Regions from separate parts of the Sporolactobacillus caesalpiniae genome, predicted to be linked through region 2. Evidence: riboswitches for the same ligand, from Rfam matches in the RefSeq annotation. Region 2 holds a riboswitch; the other holds the start of a gene.

Region 1 (6,971 bases), on a different contig from region 2:
CAACCGCCTGGGAACGACCTTTCACACCTAATTTTTGCATGGTGTTTGAAATATGGTTACGAACTGTTTTTTCACTTATGAAGAGTTCTTTAGCTATGTCTCGAGTCGTCTTGTCTTGGACAAGCAATTCGAAAACTTCTCTTTCCCTCTTCGTAAGTAAAGGTTTTGGACGGTGATAATCTTCCTTCAAAAATTCCCCCTCCTTGCTCAGCAGAAGAGCGGGCGGGAAAGGCTTTTAGTCCTTAACATTTTATGAAAGCAGTGTCGATGCGTGCGCAGATTGATCATTTTACGCAAGTGCCCGCAACATGGAGAGAACACGAACACAGTGACGCGTGAACACCCCAAGAAGTTAGTTATGAACTATGCAAATTCTGACGAATTTCACCACAAAGTGATTGTCGGACTACCAAGTATTGCGAGTGGACAATCTCTTATGAATCAAAGAAAATTATTGATGCGGATGAACCATTTCCTCAGGCTTTACAAGGGCATCGAATTCTTCGCCACTGAGAATGCCAAGTTTTACGGCGGAATCCTTAAGACTAATACCTTCTTTATGAGCGAGTTTCGAGATTTTTGCTGACTTCTCATAACCGATCTTCGGGTTCAGTGCTGTAACCAGCATTAACGAATGGTGTAGGAAATAGTCCACTTTTTCCTGGTTGACTTTAATACCGGTCGCACAATGGACATTGAACGAACGCATTACGTCAGAAAGAAGCTTCGTCGATTGGAGAAAGTTGTACCCAATCACTGGTTTGAATACGTTTAATTCAAAATTACCCTGACTTGCCGCAAATCCGATCGCCGCGTCATTACCCATAACCTGAACCGCAACCATTGTGACTGCCTCAGCCTGAGTTGGATTTATCTTGCCGGGCATAATGGAGCTGCCCGGTTCATTAGCGGGAATCTCTAATTCACCAAGTCCGCAGCGTGGACCGCTCGCCAGCCAACGCACGTCGTTCGCTATTTTCATCAGATCTGCAGCTAACGCCTTCAAAGCGCCATGTGCCGTGACGATCGCGTCATGACTGGTTAAAGCGTGAAATTTATTTTCCGAAGCATAGAAGGCCTTGCCGGTCATCATGCTGATTTCCTGTGCAGTCAAATCACCAAACTGCTTCGGTGCATTTAGGCCCGTACCAACCGCAGTTCCGCCGATTGCCAAACTCTTTAAGTGGTTTAGGCTGCTTTCGATGAGTTCTTTAGACTCCTTTAACATATACGCCCATCCGCTGATTTCCTGGCCCACGGTGAGCGGAACCGCATCTTGAAGATGGGTGCGGCCGATTTTGACAACGTCGCTGAATTCCTGTGCCTTTTTGTCAAGTGTCGTCTTCAATTGATCCAGGGCAGGGAATACATTTTCTTCAATGGCTTGAACGGCCGCAATATGTAACGCCGTCGGAAAGGTGTCATTTGAGCTTTGCGCTTTATTGACATCATCGTTCGGATGGATGCGCGCCTCGCTACCTCTTGCTTCCAGCAATTGATTGGCGCGATTTGCAAGCACCTCATTTATGTTCATATTCGATTGTGTACCGCTGCCGGTTTGCCAAACAACAAGCGGAAATTCATCGTTCCATTTTCCTTCGATTACCTCATCCGCTGCGTTTGCGATCGCCTTCGCTTTATCTGCATCCAATGCATTTAATTTGTGATTGGCAAGAGCCGCGCCTTTTTTTAAGATAGCGAATGCGTGAACAATTTCAAGCGGTACCTTCTCCCATCCGATTTTGAAGTTGTCTTTACTCCGTTGCGTTTGTGCGGCCCACAGACGTTCAGCCGGTACCTTGACTTCTCCAAGTGTATCATGTTCAATCCTGAATTCCATTGATCGATCATCCCTTTCGTTATTTCTCTATCAAATTGCTCCGTAGTTCTCATTTTGTAAAAAATTAGTTACTAATGGTTTCATAACTCTTTATGATAAATAATTTATATCGACTCAATTCATTTTACCGAAGAAATGTGACATTGCCAATCAGCGAAAAAACTGGAGCAACCGTTTGGAAAATAAAACGCGCTCAATCCATCTCATTATAGTGAAACGAGGAAAAGAAAGTTATAATAGTCAGTGGAGGGATAGAAGATGACGAGAAACGCAACCTGTCCGCAGCCGGAACACTACGGAGACGCGACCGTACCGGCTTTCGGTTATGAATTAATAAGAAATTTACTGATTCCTGAGCTTCTTGGCAAGGAAACAGCATCGATCCTTTATTGGTCGGGACGAAAATTGGCGCGCCAATATCCTCTCGATAACGAACAACAGATTATCGATTTTTTCAATCGGGCAGGATGGGGAACTTTGGAACTAGTTAATAAGGCAAAAAATAAAACGATTTTTGAATGCAGTTCTCCGCTTGTTGAAGCACGGATCAATGATTTTCCTGAATCAGGCAGTTTTTCATTAGAATCCGGGTTTATCGCGGAGCAGATACAGCATCAGATCGGATGCGTTGCGGAAACGTATATGGAAATCAAAACCGGCCGCCAAAAGAAAGTCGTTTTTCTTATAAAATGGGACGCAAAAGACCATGTAGGAGTGGAAAACTAACTTTTCTCTCTGCATGCATCCGAATATGACAATAGCCCGGGGAAGACGAAACTTAGTGTGTTGTTTTTCTTTATACACTCAAATTAAGACACACAAAAAGCAGGCGATATGCCTGCTTTTTGTTGTTCCTATTTTTTCCTTTAACCTTACAAGCTTACCGATTCTTCTTCTGCCAAATGAAAAGTTTCATGGAGCGTATCGAGCGCTTCAATAAGCTTGCTCTCGTCAATAATCGTTGACACTTTAATTTCAGAAGTACTGATCATTTTAACTTTAATGTCTCTTGCTGCCAGGGCGTGAAACATCTGGGCAGCAACACCGGGATTAGATGCCATTCCTGATCCGACAATTGAAACCTTTGCAAGTTCCGACTCAAAGATCATCTGATGGTATTCCAGTTCTTTCTCCTGTTCACGGAGTACATCCAGTGTTTCATTTAAGACATCGTGATCAACAGTGAACGACAGGCTCGTTCTCGCTTCATCGAGCACGTTCTGAACGATAACGTCGATATTTATATGCTTCGCCGCAATCGCGTCGAATACGCGCGATACCGCCTCCACACTATTTGGAAGTCCGAGCAGCGTCACCTTCGTCACATTTTTCTCAAATGCGAGTCCTCTGACCGACTTAGTCTTCTCCATTGACACTTCCTCCTTAATTACCGTGCCCTCTTCGTCGGAAAACGAAGAGCACACCACGAGTTCGAGATGACTGTTCTTCGCATACTCAACCGCACGCGGATGGAGTACGCCCGCTCCAAGATAAGCCAATTCAAGCATTTCATCATAACTGATTTCCTGCAGTTTTCGCGCCTTGTTCACGTAGCGCGGATCTGTAGTAAAGACACCGGTCACATCCGTGTAGATTTCGCATCGCCGCGCACCGAATGCTGCAGCGATCGCCACGGCGGATGTATCGGATCCGCCTCTGCCCAGTGTTGTAATCTCACTGTCTTCAGTCACACCTTGAAATCCTGCGACGATGACAATCGAACCCTTTTTCAACTGCGGCCGGATTAATGAGGTGTCAATTGACGCGATCCGCGCGTTTTCGTGAACTGCTTCCGTTTTGATACCGGCTTGCCAGCCGGTGAATGAAACAGCGTCATATCCACGTTCAACCAAAACCATGGAAAGCAAAGCGATCGTTACCTGCTCGCCTGTGGATAAGAGCACATCCATTTCCCGTTTAGACGGTCTGCTCGAAATCTCACCAGCCATCGAAACAAGTGCATCCGTTGTTTTCCCCATTGCGGAAACAACCACAATCACTTGGTTCCCAGCCTCTTTTTTCTTAATGACTTTATCCGCTACCTTCTGCAACCGTTCAACTGACGCTACCGATGTTCCGCCAAACTTCATTACCGTTAAAGACAACTTCACTCGCTCCTTTAAACTATGACCGGCATATATGTGCTTACTCTCTCCGGATCCTCTTTAATGAAGCCGCGGGATCTCTGTGATAAGAGCGTGCTCCTTATAATTCGTTCACGTCAGTGACAAAAAGAACAGCGAGAAATCCCCGCTGTTGAACAGTCAATCTATTTCAACAATGCTGAGATAGTTCTCCACACTTAAAGATTTCATAAGGCTCAATGCCTTTATAAACTCCTTAAAGTGTGACAGCTCTGCATTTATTCAATGCAGATCCAGCACGGAACGGTGATGAAGCTGTTCCGGCTTCGGCAGGATTCCCTTTCTGTCGCGGTCAATGAAATTCATCTTTCTCGCGCGCCATACTTATGAAGACTGCTCCTCTATCACTTCAGTTATTTGAAAAATTAAGTTATGGAAATTATAACAAACCTAAAGAATTGAAACAATACCCTTCATCGGGAATTGTCCAAATAATTTCTCATGGATTCGGCAACTTTTTTGGGCAATCCCGCCTCCCGAAGTTCTTCACTGCTCGCCTCACGTATCTTCTTAATCGAACCAAATTTGCGCAGCAGCATTCGCTTCCGCTGCTCGCCAACGCCAGGCACATCGTCTAACAATGAGTGAATCATTGACTTGTCTCTGACTTGTCGATGGAATGTGATCGCGAACCGATGCACTTCATCTTGGATACGCTGAAGCAGGTAGAAGGCTTGGCTGTTTCTCGCAAGCGGAACAATCTGCGGCGGCTCACCAATCACAAGCTGAGATGTCCGGTGTTTGTCATCCTTCACAAGACCGCAGACCGGAACATAGAGTCCGAACTCATTTTCCAGCACATCAATCGCCGCGGACAGCTGCCCTTTACCCCCGTCAATTAAAATTAAATCAGGGAGCGGTTTTCCTTCCTTGAGAACCCTTGTATAGCGTCTGCGCACAACCTCTCGCATCGTCGCGTAATCATCGGGTCCGTTCACCGTTTTGACACGATATTTTCGATAATCGCTTTTCTTTGGACGGCCGTCTTCAAAGACAACCATCGCCGATACCGGATCGGCACCTTGAATGTTCGAGTTGTCAAAGGTTTCAATTCTGCGTGGTGCCGGCATGTCCAGAGCTTCGCCAAGCTGTTCGACAGCGCCGACGGTTCGCTTCTCGTCGCGCTCAATCAGAGCGAATTTTTCTTTGAGTGCGATACGCGCATTCTTCACCGCCATCTCAACTAGATCTTTCTTTCGTCCACGCTGAGGCTGAATGACATCGGTTTCCAGCATCTGTTCGATCAGATTCTGGTCGACAGAATTTGGAATAAGCACTTCTTTAGGTTTGATGTGATTCTGGTGACTGTAGAACTGGCCGATAAAAGTCAGAAAGTCTTCCTCCGGTTCCTGATAAAAAGGAAAATGAGAGACTTTCCGTTCGATTAATTTTCCTTGGCGCATAAAGAACACCTGAACACACATCCAGCCTTTATCAAAGGCATAACCAAAGACATCTCGATTATCGAGATCATTAAAAATAATTTTTTGTTTTTCCATGATCGTCTCAATGTTGCTGATCTGATCACGCAGTTCCTTAGCCTTTTCAAAATTAAGTTGATCTGAGGCTTCAAGCATCTCCTCTTTCAAGCGTTTTTTCACATCTTGATAGCCGCCATTCAGAAAACGGGTGATATCCTCCGACATCGACTCGTAGGTTTCTTTCGGAATTTCGTTGACGCACGGCGCCAGACACTGCCCGATATGATAGTAAAGGCATACGCGATTCGGCAAGGTGCGGCATTTTCGTAAAGGATAGAGATGATCAAGGAGCCGCTTCGTCTCATTCGCCGCAGTCACGTTCGGGTAGGGACCAAAATATTTGCCGCTCTTACGGTTCACCTTTCTCGTAATGATCAGGCGCGGATATTTCTCAGACGTCAGCTTGATGAACGGATAACTCTTATCATCCTTAAGCATGATATTGTATCTAGGCTCATATTTCTTAATCAAATTAATTTCCAAAAGTAACGATTCAATTTCTGAAGAAACGACGATATATTCAAAATCCGCAATATCTGCAACAAGCCGCTGCGTTTTCGCGTCATGCGAACCACTGAAATAGGAATGCACGCGGTTGAACAGATTCTTCGCTTTGCCGACATAAATAATTTCTCCCTGTGCATTCTTCATTTGATAACAGCCCGGCTGTTTTGGAAGCAAGCTGAGCTTTTCTTTTATTTTCTGACTGACCATTCTATGAATCATCCTTTAATAGGTGTACATAAGTTCATAAACACATTCTTTATTTATTATCTAAGAGATGCGAGAAACATTCAACTTTTAGAATTCAAAAACAAAAAAGGACAGTGGGCGGGAAAATGCACGCCTCTGTCCCGGTTAGAACTCTCTGTTAAAAAATAGTCATCAGAATGGGAATTTCAATCATGCTGAGGAGCGTTGTTTCAGTCACCATCACAGCCGCATAGTCCGAATCTGCATGATACAACTCCGAGACGACAGGGGCGTTCGTCATGACCGGCATCGCTGATTGCAAGATAAATACTTCCTTCATGAGTGCGGGCATCGGTGCCGGCAATACAAGCAAGGTCATGATTGCGGGTGCCGCAACAAAACGGCCGATCAGGACACCTATGTTGTCTTTATTAAGACGGAGTTTGCTCAAACCCGCCTGATGAATCGCGATACCAATAAAGATCATTGATAACGGAATGGTGAGCCCGCCGATATAATTAAAATCGGACATGAGAAACGCAGGAAGCTTCACATGCAGAAGAACTAAAATGACGCCTGCGATGAACCCCAAGAGCGGCGGCGAAAATATTTTGCCAAGTGTTTGTTTCAGACTTATTTTGCTCAAATAGTTTCCATCTCGTTGGATCAGATAGACACCCAACGTCCAAAAGAAAGTTGTATTGGCCATATAAAACACAAGTACATAGGGCAGGCTCTGCTCGCCGAACAGCGCCAGATTGACCGGCAGACCAATGAAAACCGTATTCGAGTTGCAAAACATTGATTTAAACA
Region 2 (6,971 bases):
AAGAGCCAGCATATTCGGCAGATAAAGATAAGGTGGATCAAGCATTTAAAGTGCTTGCTGACGAAAAGCGTTTGAGCATTATCCGCTTACTTAATCGAAGTCCTTTGTACGGTTATGAATTGGGCAAGCGGTTGAATTTATCCAATTCGACCATTTCACACCATCTATCCTTACTGGCATCTTATGATTTAGTCAGGCCGGTGCGGAGTGAAAATCGAGTATACTACGAGGTAAGAAATGACCAAATAAAAAAGCTGATGGATCAAATGCTTCAATCACTAATTAAAGATTAGGCAGCGTCCTTTTGCCTTTTTTTAATTACATATTCGATTGTGATGAAATTAGTTATTTTATTAATATCAAAATAAGAGGTGTCGATCATGAGTCTCTGGGTACGCAACCGTCAATTTTTAATTCTACTAACAGGGCAGGGTATTTCTATATTTGGCGATCAAATTTATTACGTTGGTCTGATGTGGACGATTATGAAACAAACAGGTTCCGCGATGTCACTTGGGATGAGTGTGATCTGCATGACGCTTCCGGCCATTCTTGTTATGCCCTTCGCGGGCGTGCTCGCTGACCGAAATATAAAAAAACAGATGGTGATGATTTCAGATGCGGTGCGCGCATGCATCATGTTTCTTGTTGCATTACTCACCTTTGAAGGCTATTTTTCACTGGTGATCATTAATCTATGTCTTGTCATCATCTCAGTCATGGATGCTTTCTTTAATCCTGCTCTATCCGCCACAGTTCCACTCATTTTGGATAAGGCTGGTTTATCAAAAGGAAATGCAATTTTTGAGTTTATTCGGCGTATATCGGCGATACTCGGTCCGGTGGTCGGTGGCTTTCTCATTACATTTCTTTCCATTGGTTCAGTGTTTGCTCTAAATGGTCTTTCCTTTCTTGTTTCATTTATTTTTTCTCTGTTCTTAAAAATTCCTAGAGTGACTCAAGCGAAGCAGCATGAATCGTTCGTATTCAAATTTAAGGAAGGGCTTGTCTATACGATTCATATGAAACGACTTTTATTTCTTACGTTAGTGGGCGGTGTGATCATTAATTTCTTTCTCGCACCGCTTGATGTTTTGATTATTTTTACAAGTAAACAGCTAAACTTTGGATCAACAGGGGTGGGCTGGATTGAGGCATCGATTTCTGTCGGGGCTTTATTAGGCAGCATAGTGATTCTTTTCGGACACATTCGTAGTCAGATTAGGCTCGCCGTTGCAGGGCTTATCTTTGAGGGTGTATCGCTTATTTTGTCAGGGATTTTTCCAGGATTAATTCTGTTTATTCTTTTTTTCGGACTATTGGGGCTCGGAATCAGTTTTGCCAGCATCGGCATTGGAACGACTTTTCAATTAATTACGGACGACGATAAACGAGGACGAGTGAACAGCTTCGGTTCAATGCTCAGTTCTTGTACAGTTCCTCTAGGTACATTATTCGGCTCATTCTTAACCGGATATCTGCCCCTTCAATGGATCTTCTTACTTTTTGGCATAGTCATTGCTGGTGCGGTGACGCTTCTATATGTGCCTTTTAGAGAGGAACTTCAGATCAACCAAGTTGTGAAATTTTTTAAAAGTAATTTTTAAAGGAACAGGAGATCATTTCCGGTTGATAATCATTTTCAATAAAGGTAGAATAGAACCTGTTGTTGAAAAACAACATCTCCTCACAAGATCACGAGGGGGTAGAGGCGCGGCAGTTAAGATAAGTGCATCCGAGGCGAAGAGACGCCGGACGATACGTGTAAGGAACTGCTGCCGAAGTGCATTCGGATTCTCTTGCCCGAGTGCGCTGGGTCCGTTTCCGAAAGGGACGGGACTGTCACATGCGTTTTAGGCATGTGGTGTGCTATCGGCGGAAGATGTGCGAGGAGTAAATGGATCAATAAGCCTGTAATGATGCAGATCTTATTCATTTTTACTATAAAAGTTTCTCGTCCGCCGAAGGCATTAGTTTGCCTTGACGGGCGTTTTTAGTAACCATAACTCTATTCTTCACATATCTCCCCGAAATACAGAGAGGGAGAGAGAAAAATGCAACAGAAGAGAAATAATCAATTAAGACGGGGATTGAAGTCGCGTCATTTGACGATGATCGCGCTTGGCGGCGCGATCGGAACAGGGCTATTCCTCGCCAGCGGAAACGCAATCTATACGGCCGGTCCGGGCGGCGCGCTGCTCGCGTATGGATTAACAGGGATCATGGTCTATTTTCTCATGACCAGCCTTGGCGAGCTTGCGACGTACATGCCCACCAGCGGCTCATTCAGCACCTACGCAACGCGTTTTGTCGATCCGTCGTTTGGTTTCGCGCTTGGTTGGAACTATTGGTACAACTGGGCGATTACGATCGCAAGTGAGCTGTCAGCGGCTACGCTGATCATGAAATTTTGGTTTCCGAACAGCCCATCTATTCTTTGGAACGGTATCTTCCTGCTCATCATCTTCCTGCTGAATGCACTGACCGTAAAAGGATATGGTGAGTCGGAGTACTGGTTCGCATTCATAAAAGTGGCTACCGTCATCATTTTTATAATTCTCGGATTGTTAATGATTTTTCGCGTGCTTGGAGGAGGCGTTCCTGGATTTCAAAATTTCACAGTTGGTGATGCACCTTTCCACGGCGGCTTTCTGGCAGCATTTGGTGTGTTCCTTGCGGCCGGCTACTCCTTTCAGGGGACGGAGCTGCTTGGTGTAAGTGCCGGGGAAAGCGAACACCCGGAAAAAAGTGTCCCGAAAGCAATGAACACAATTTTCTGGCGCATCTTACTGTTTTATATTTTAGCCATCTTTGTTATTGCAATGATCATTCCCTACACGAGTCATAATCTGTCCGCATCGGATTCGGTGATGGTCAGTCCTTTTACACTTGTGTTTCAAAGAGCAGGGCTTGCCATTGCCGCATCGGTGATGAATGCCGTTATTTTAACGGCGGTGCTGTCTGCAGGAAATTCCGGACTTTACGCCTCGACGCGTATGCTCTACGCTTTGGCTAAGGAAGGAAAGGCACCAAGGTTCCTCGGTTATGTCACACGGAACGGAATTCCAATTTGGTCGCTTGTTGTCACTGCGGCATTCGGGCTGCTCGCATTCTTTGCCTCAGGATTCGGCGACGGCATTGTTTACAACTGGCTGCTGAGTGCTTCGGGAATGTGCGGCTTTATCGCTTGGCTCGGCATCGCAATCAGCCACTATCGGTTCCGCCGCGCCTATGTAGCTCAAGGCGGTAAACTCAGCGACTTGCCTTATCGGGCGAAGTGGTTCCCGTTTGGTCCGTTGTTTGCGTTTGCGGTATGTATGGTGGTTGTGATCGGGCAGAGTTTCGGTGCCTTTTCCGGTGGTCATATTGATTGGGGCGGCATCATTGCAGCCTATATCGGCATTCCGATTTTCCTTGCTGTCTGGCTGATCGCCAAATGGAAGATGAAGTCAAAATTGATTCCGCTTGACCAATGTGATCTGTCGCGTCACAAGGATTAAGAGGTCGAATGATAAAAAACACGAGTGCGTGACACTCGTGTTTTTTTTGTTGCGATCATGTAAAAACTGGGAAAAATGTGTCATCATGATAAAATAGAGACAAGTCTAGTGATTGATTTATAAACTGAAAAGAGGAAATGACATGCATACCTTGTTGCTAATCCATGGCCTTGTCTGGGGTCTTGTAGTCATCTTTTTTATCTTAAGCTATCTTTTCACGGCGCAAAAAGTGTGGAGTATGATCCTGCGGACAGCTTACTTAGTTATGATCATAACCGGAGTGGTCATGCTGTTTATCATTCATTTTCCACTGATGCCGACCATTAAAGGCGTGCTTTCCTTTGCTTTAATCGGACTTATGGAAGTGGCGATGGGTAAGCGTAAGAAGAAAGAATCATCATGGCTCTTTCTTGTTCTAATCGCAGTTTTGCTGATTGTCATTGTGCTGATGGGTTACCACGTTATTTAATCAAAAGAACTTTTCCCAATGAATGCTGGGAAAAGTTCTTTTGATTAATCTGTTAATTTTGTACAGGTGTCTCATCGAGAATTCCGGAAGCCTTGATCCGTTCCGCAGCTTCCTTCAGGCGTTCCTCGGATTCGAGCAATCCGGCGCGAACAAATTGATCGCCGTGGGCGCCAAATCCTGCGCCTGGTGCCACCGCGACATGCGCGCGTTCGAGCAGGGCATCGGCAAAGGTTTCGGACGTATAGCCTTCCGGAACCTTGAACCAGCAGAAAAACGAGCCTTTCGGCGCCCGCACATCCCAGCCAATGGCGCGGAAACTTGAGACGAGGATATTTCGGCGTCGTTCATAGAGCGCGCATAACTCTTGAACCGATTGCTGCGGGCCGAGAAGCGCCGCGGCAACGCCATCTTGAATCGCGCTCGGCACATCTGAATGATCGATATCATGGAATTGGCTGAGCGCGCGAATGATCGATGCGTTGCCGACAGCAAAGCCGACTCGGAATCCGGCCATATTATACGTTTTCGATAACGTGTAAACTTCGATGCCTTGTTCCTTTGCACCCGGAGTTTGCAGAAAACTGAGCGGGCGATTGCTATCGAAGCCAAAGGCGGCGTAGGCAAAGTCGTGAACGACCGGAATATGATGCTCCTTAGAAAAACGAACGGTATCCGCAAAAAAATCTTTGGTCGCAATTGCTCCGGTCGGGTTGTTTGGATAGTTCAACATTAATAGATGAGATTTTTTCAATACCTTTTCAGGAATGGTTTTATAATCGGGTAAAAAATCATCTTCAGCGCGAAACGGGATTCCGTAGGTTTCAGCGCCGGCCAGCCCCGGGCAAACAAAATAGAGCGGATAGCCGGGATCAGTCGTCAGCATGACGTCGCCAGGATTAAGCATCGCTTGAGGCAGTGCCGAGATGGCTACGGTTGCGCCGTCGAAGACCGTGACTTCCGTCTCAGGATCAACGGAAACACCGTATTCACGCATATAAAATTCACTGATTGCCTTCTTAAGCGACAGTTTGCCGCCAGCCGGAGGATAGCCTTGATTTTCATGAAGCTGTGCCGCTTGATTCATTGCTTGGATAATTGGTTTGGGAGTCGGCTGATCCGGACTGCCGGTATGAAGATGAATGACATCGATGCCTTGCTTGACTACCGAATCGATACGGTGATCCATACTCGTAAAATAATTGGCAGGCAGCGATTGAACCTGCCGTGATGGGATGAATTCAGCCATAAATAACCCTCATTTCTTTCCGTACTTTCTATAGACTATGAACTACAGCCTAGGTTCGTTCATTTTGGCGTGCAGTAAGTGTTGCCGCTTCAATAAATAATTCTCGCGGCAAATTTAATGATAACCTTTTTTTTAATTCGAATCTATAGCCTCTTTCGGAACCGTTTCGCATGCACTGAATAAACTAGTGTGAAATGCCTATGCATCTGCGGCATGAGGACGCCCGCAAATGACGGGTGCGGGAAGGGTGGAACTATGTTTGTTTATACAGTGAGGGCTGGAGATTCACTATTTGGAATCAGCCAGAAATTTGATATTCCTGTAAATACACTAAGAGCGGCAAATGGACTGACCGCGACCAACATCGTGACCGGTCAGGCGCTGCTCGTGACGAGTGATGTTTATACAGTACAGCCGGGCGACAGTCTTTGGACAATCTCGCGCATGGCGTATGTCCCGTTAAGTGCGCTGCGCCAAGCGAATCCAGGGATCAATCCTGAGCGTTTAAGTCCCGGTCAAAAAATTAACATCCCGGAGATTGAACGGCGTGTGGCCACACACTTCAGTTATACACAGCTACGCACGCCGGCACTTGATCAGTCGGTTATTTCGGACAATGCACCATACCTTACGTATATTGGCATTTTCGAGACGCATTTTAATTGGAATGGTGATTTGAGCCCGCTCAATGACAATGCGGCCGTACTTGCGTCATGGCGCGGACGGGTCACGCCGGTGATTACCGTAACGAATCTGACCGAGACGGGATTTAATTCAGCCCTCGTTCAGCGTGTGCTGAACACGCCGGATGTGCAGCAACGTTTAATCGACAATATGATCAATTTTGCAACGTCAAATGGGTATGGCGGAATCAATGTTGACTTTGAAGGTGTGCTACCTGCAGATCGGAACGCTTTTGTTATGTTCCTGCAGGCATTGCAGCAGCGCACACAGGCGGCCGGACTTAATCTTAGTATCGCAGTCCCTGCCAAGACGGACGATACGGTGCCATGGGTGCGCGGCTATGATTATGCAGCAATCGGAGCGATTGTCGATCAATTTTTCATTATGGCTTATGACTGGCACTATGTGGGCAGCGAACCCGGTCCGACCGCGCCTGTCCAAGATGTCATCGCTACGGTAAATTATGCGGCAAGCGTTATGGATCGCAGTAAGATCATCATGGGCACGCCTTTTTACGGTTATGATTGGCCGATCCCTTTTTCCAGTCAGAATCCCGGCCGGGCAATTACGTATCAGGCAGCGATTAATCTCGCTATGAGTGAACAAGTGCCGATCAACTATTCGACGGCGGATCAATCCGCTTACTTCTATTATACAGACGACAACGGGCAGAACCGTGTCGTCTGGTTTGAGGATGTGCGCAGTCTGTTTGAAAAGGCGCAGATTGTCTATAATTCACGGATCGGCGGTATCGGTACTTGGCAGCTTAATTTCGCGATGCCGCAATATCCATGGGTATTTACCCACTTTTTCCAGATTCAAAAAGTTTGAGTGTCTTGCATATAACGTGAAAACAGGTACTGTTCATGCTATCGTTAACCTAGAGTTGATAGGAAAGCGAGTGAGCTGAATGACGGTAAAGACGATTGGATTTATTGGAACCGGGGTCATGGGCAAGGGCATGATCCGTAATCTGATGAAAGCTGGTTTCACGCTGCATGTGTACAATCGAACGAAAAGCAAGGCGGATGACCTCATTGAAGAAGGTGCTGTTTGGAAATCCAGTCCTGCG

What was found. Region 2 has a riboswitch for lysine ahead of ABWW58_RS07375 (amino acid permease). Riboswitches for the same ligand answer to the same signal wherever they lie in the genome.
Region 1: linked by a shared signal. The riboswitch ahead of ABWW58_RS01305 (aspartate kinase) and the one ahead of ABWW58_RS07375 (amino acid permease) in region 2 are both predicted to bind lysine.

Annotation. Positions count from the first base shown of each region.
Region 1 is NZ_JBEVCB010000001.1:283,773-290,743, reverse strand. It holds gene ABWW58_RS01320 (helix-turn-helix domain-containing protein) at 1-190, opposite strand, end outside; gene fumC (class II fumarate hydratase) at 452-1,840, opposite strand; gene ABWW58_RS01310 (YslB family protein) at 2,099-2,566, shown strand; gene ABWW58_RS01305 (aspartate kinase) at 2,713-3,945, opposite strand; lysine riboswitch at 4,122-4,336, opposite strand; gene uvrC (excinuclease ABC subunit UvrC) at 4,398-6,179, opposite strand; gene ABWW58_RS01295 (AEC family transporter) at 6,337-6,971, opposite strand, start outside.
Region 2 is NZ_JBEVCB010000003.1:291,005-297,975, forward strand. It holds gene ABWW58_RS07365 (ArsR/SmtB family transcription factor) at 1-293, shown strand, start outside; gene ABWW58_RS07370 (MFS transporter) at 381-1,607, shown strand; lysine riboswitch at 1,699-1,880, shown strand; gene ABWW58_RS07375 (amino acid permease) at 2,055-3,500, shown strand; gene ABWW58_RS07380 (DUF1516 family protein) at 3,643-3,969, shown strand; gene ABWW58_RS07385 (aminotransferase class I/II-fold pyridoxal phosphate-dependent enzyme) at 4,022-5,215, opposite strand; gene ABWW58_RS07390 (glycosyl hydrolase family 18 protein) at 5,471-6,730, shown strand; gene ABWW58_RS07395 (NAD(P)-dependent oxidoreductase) at 6,810-6,971, shown strand, end outside.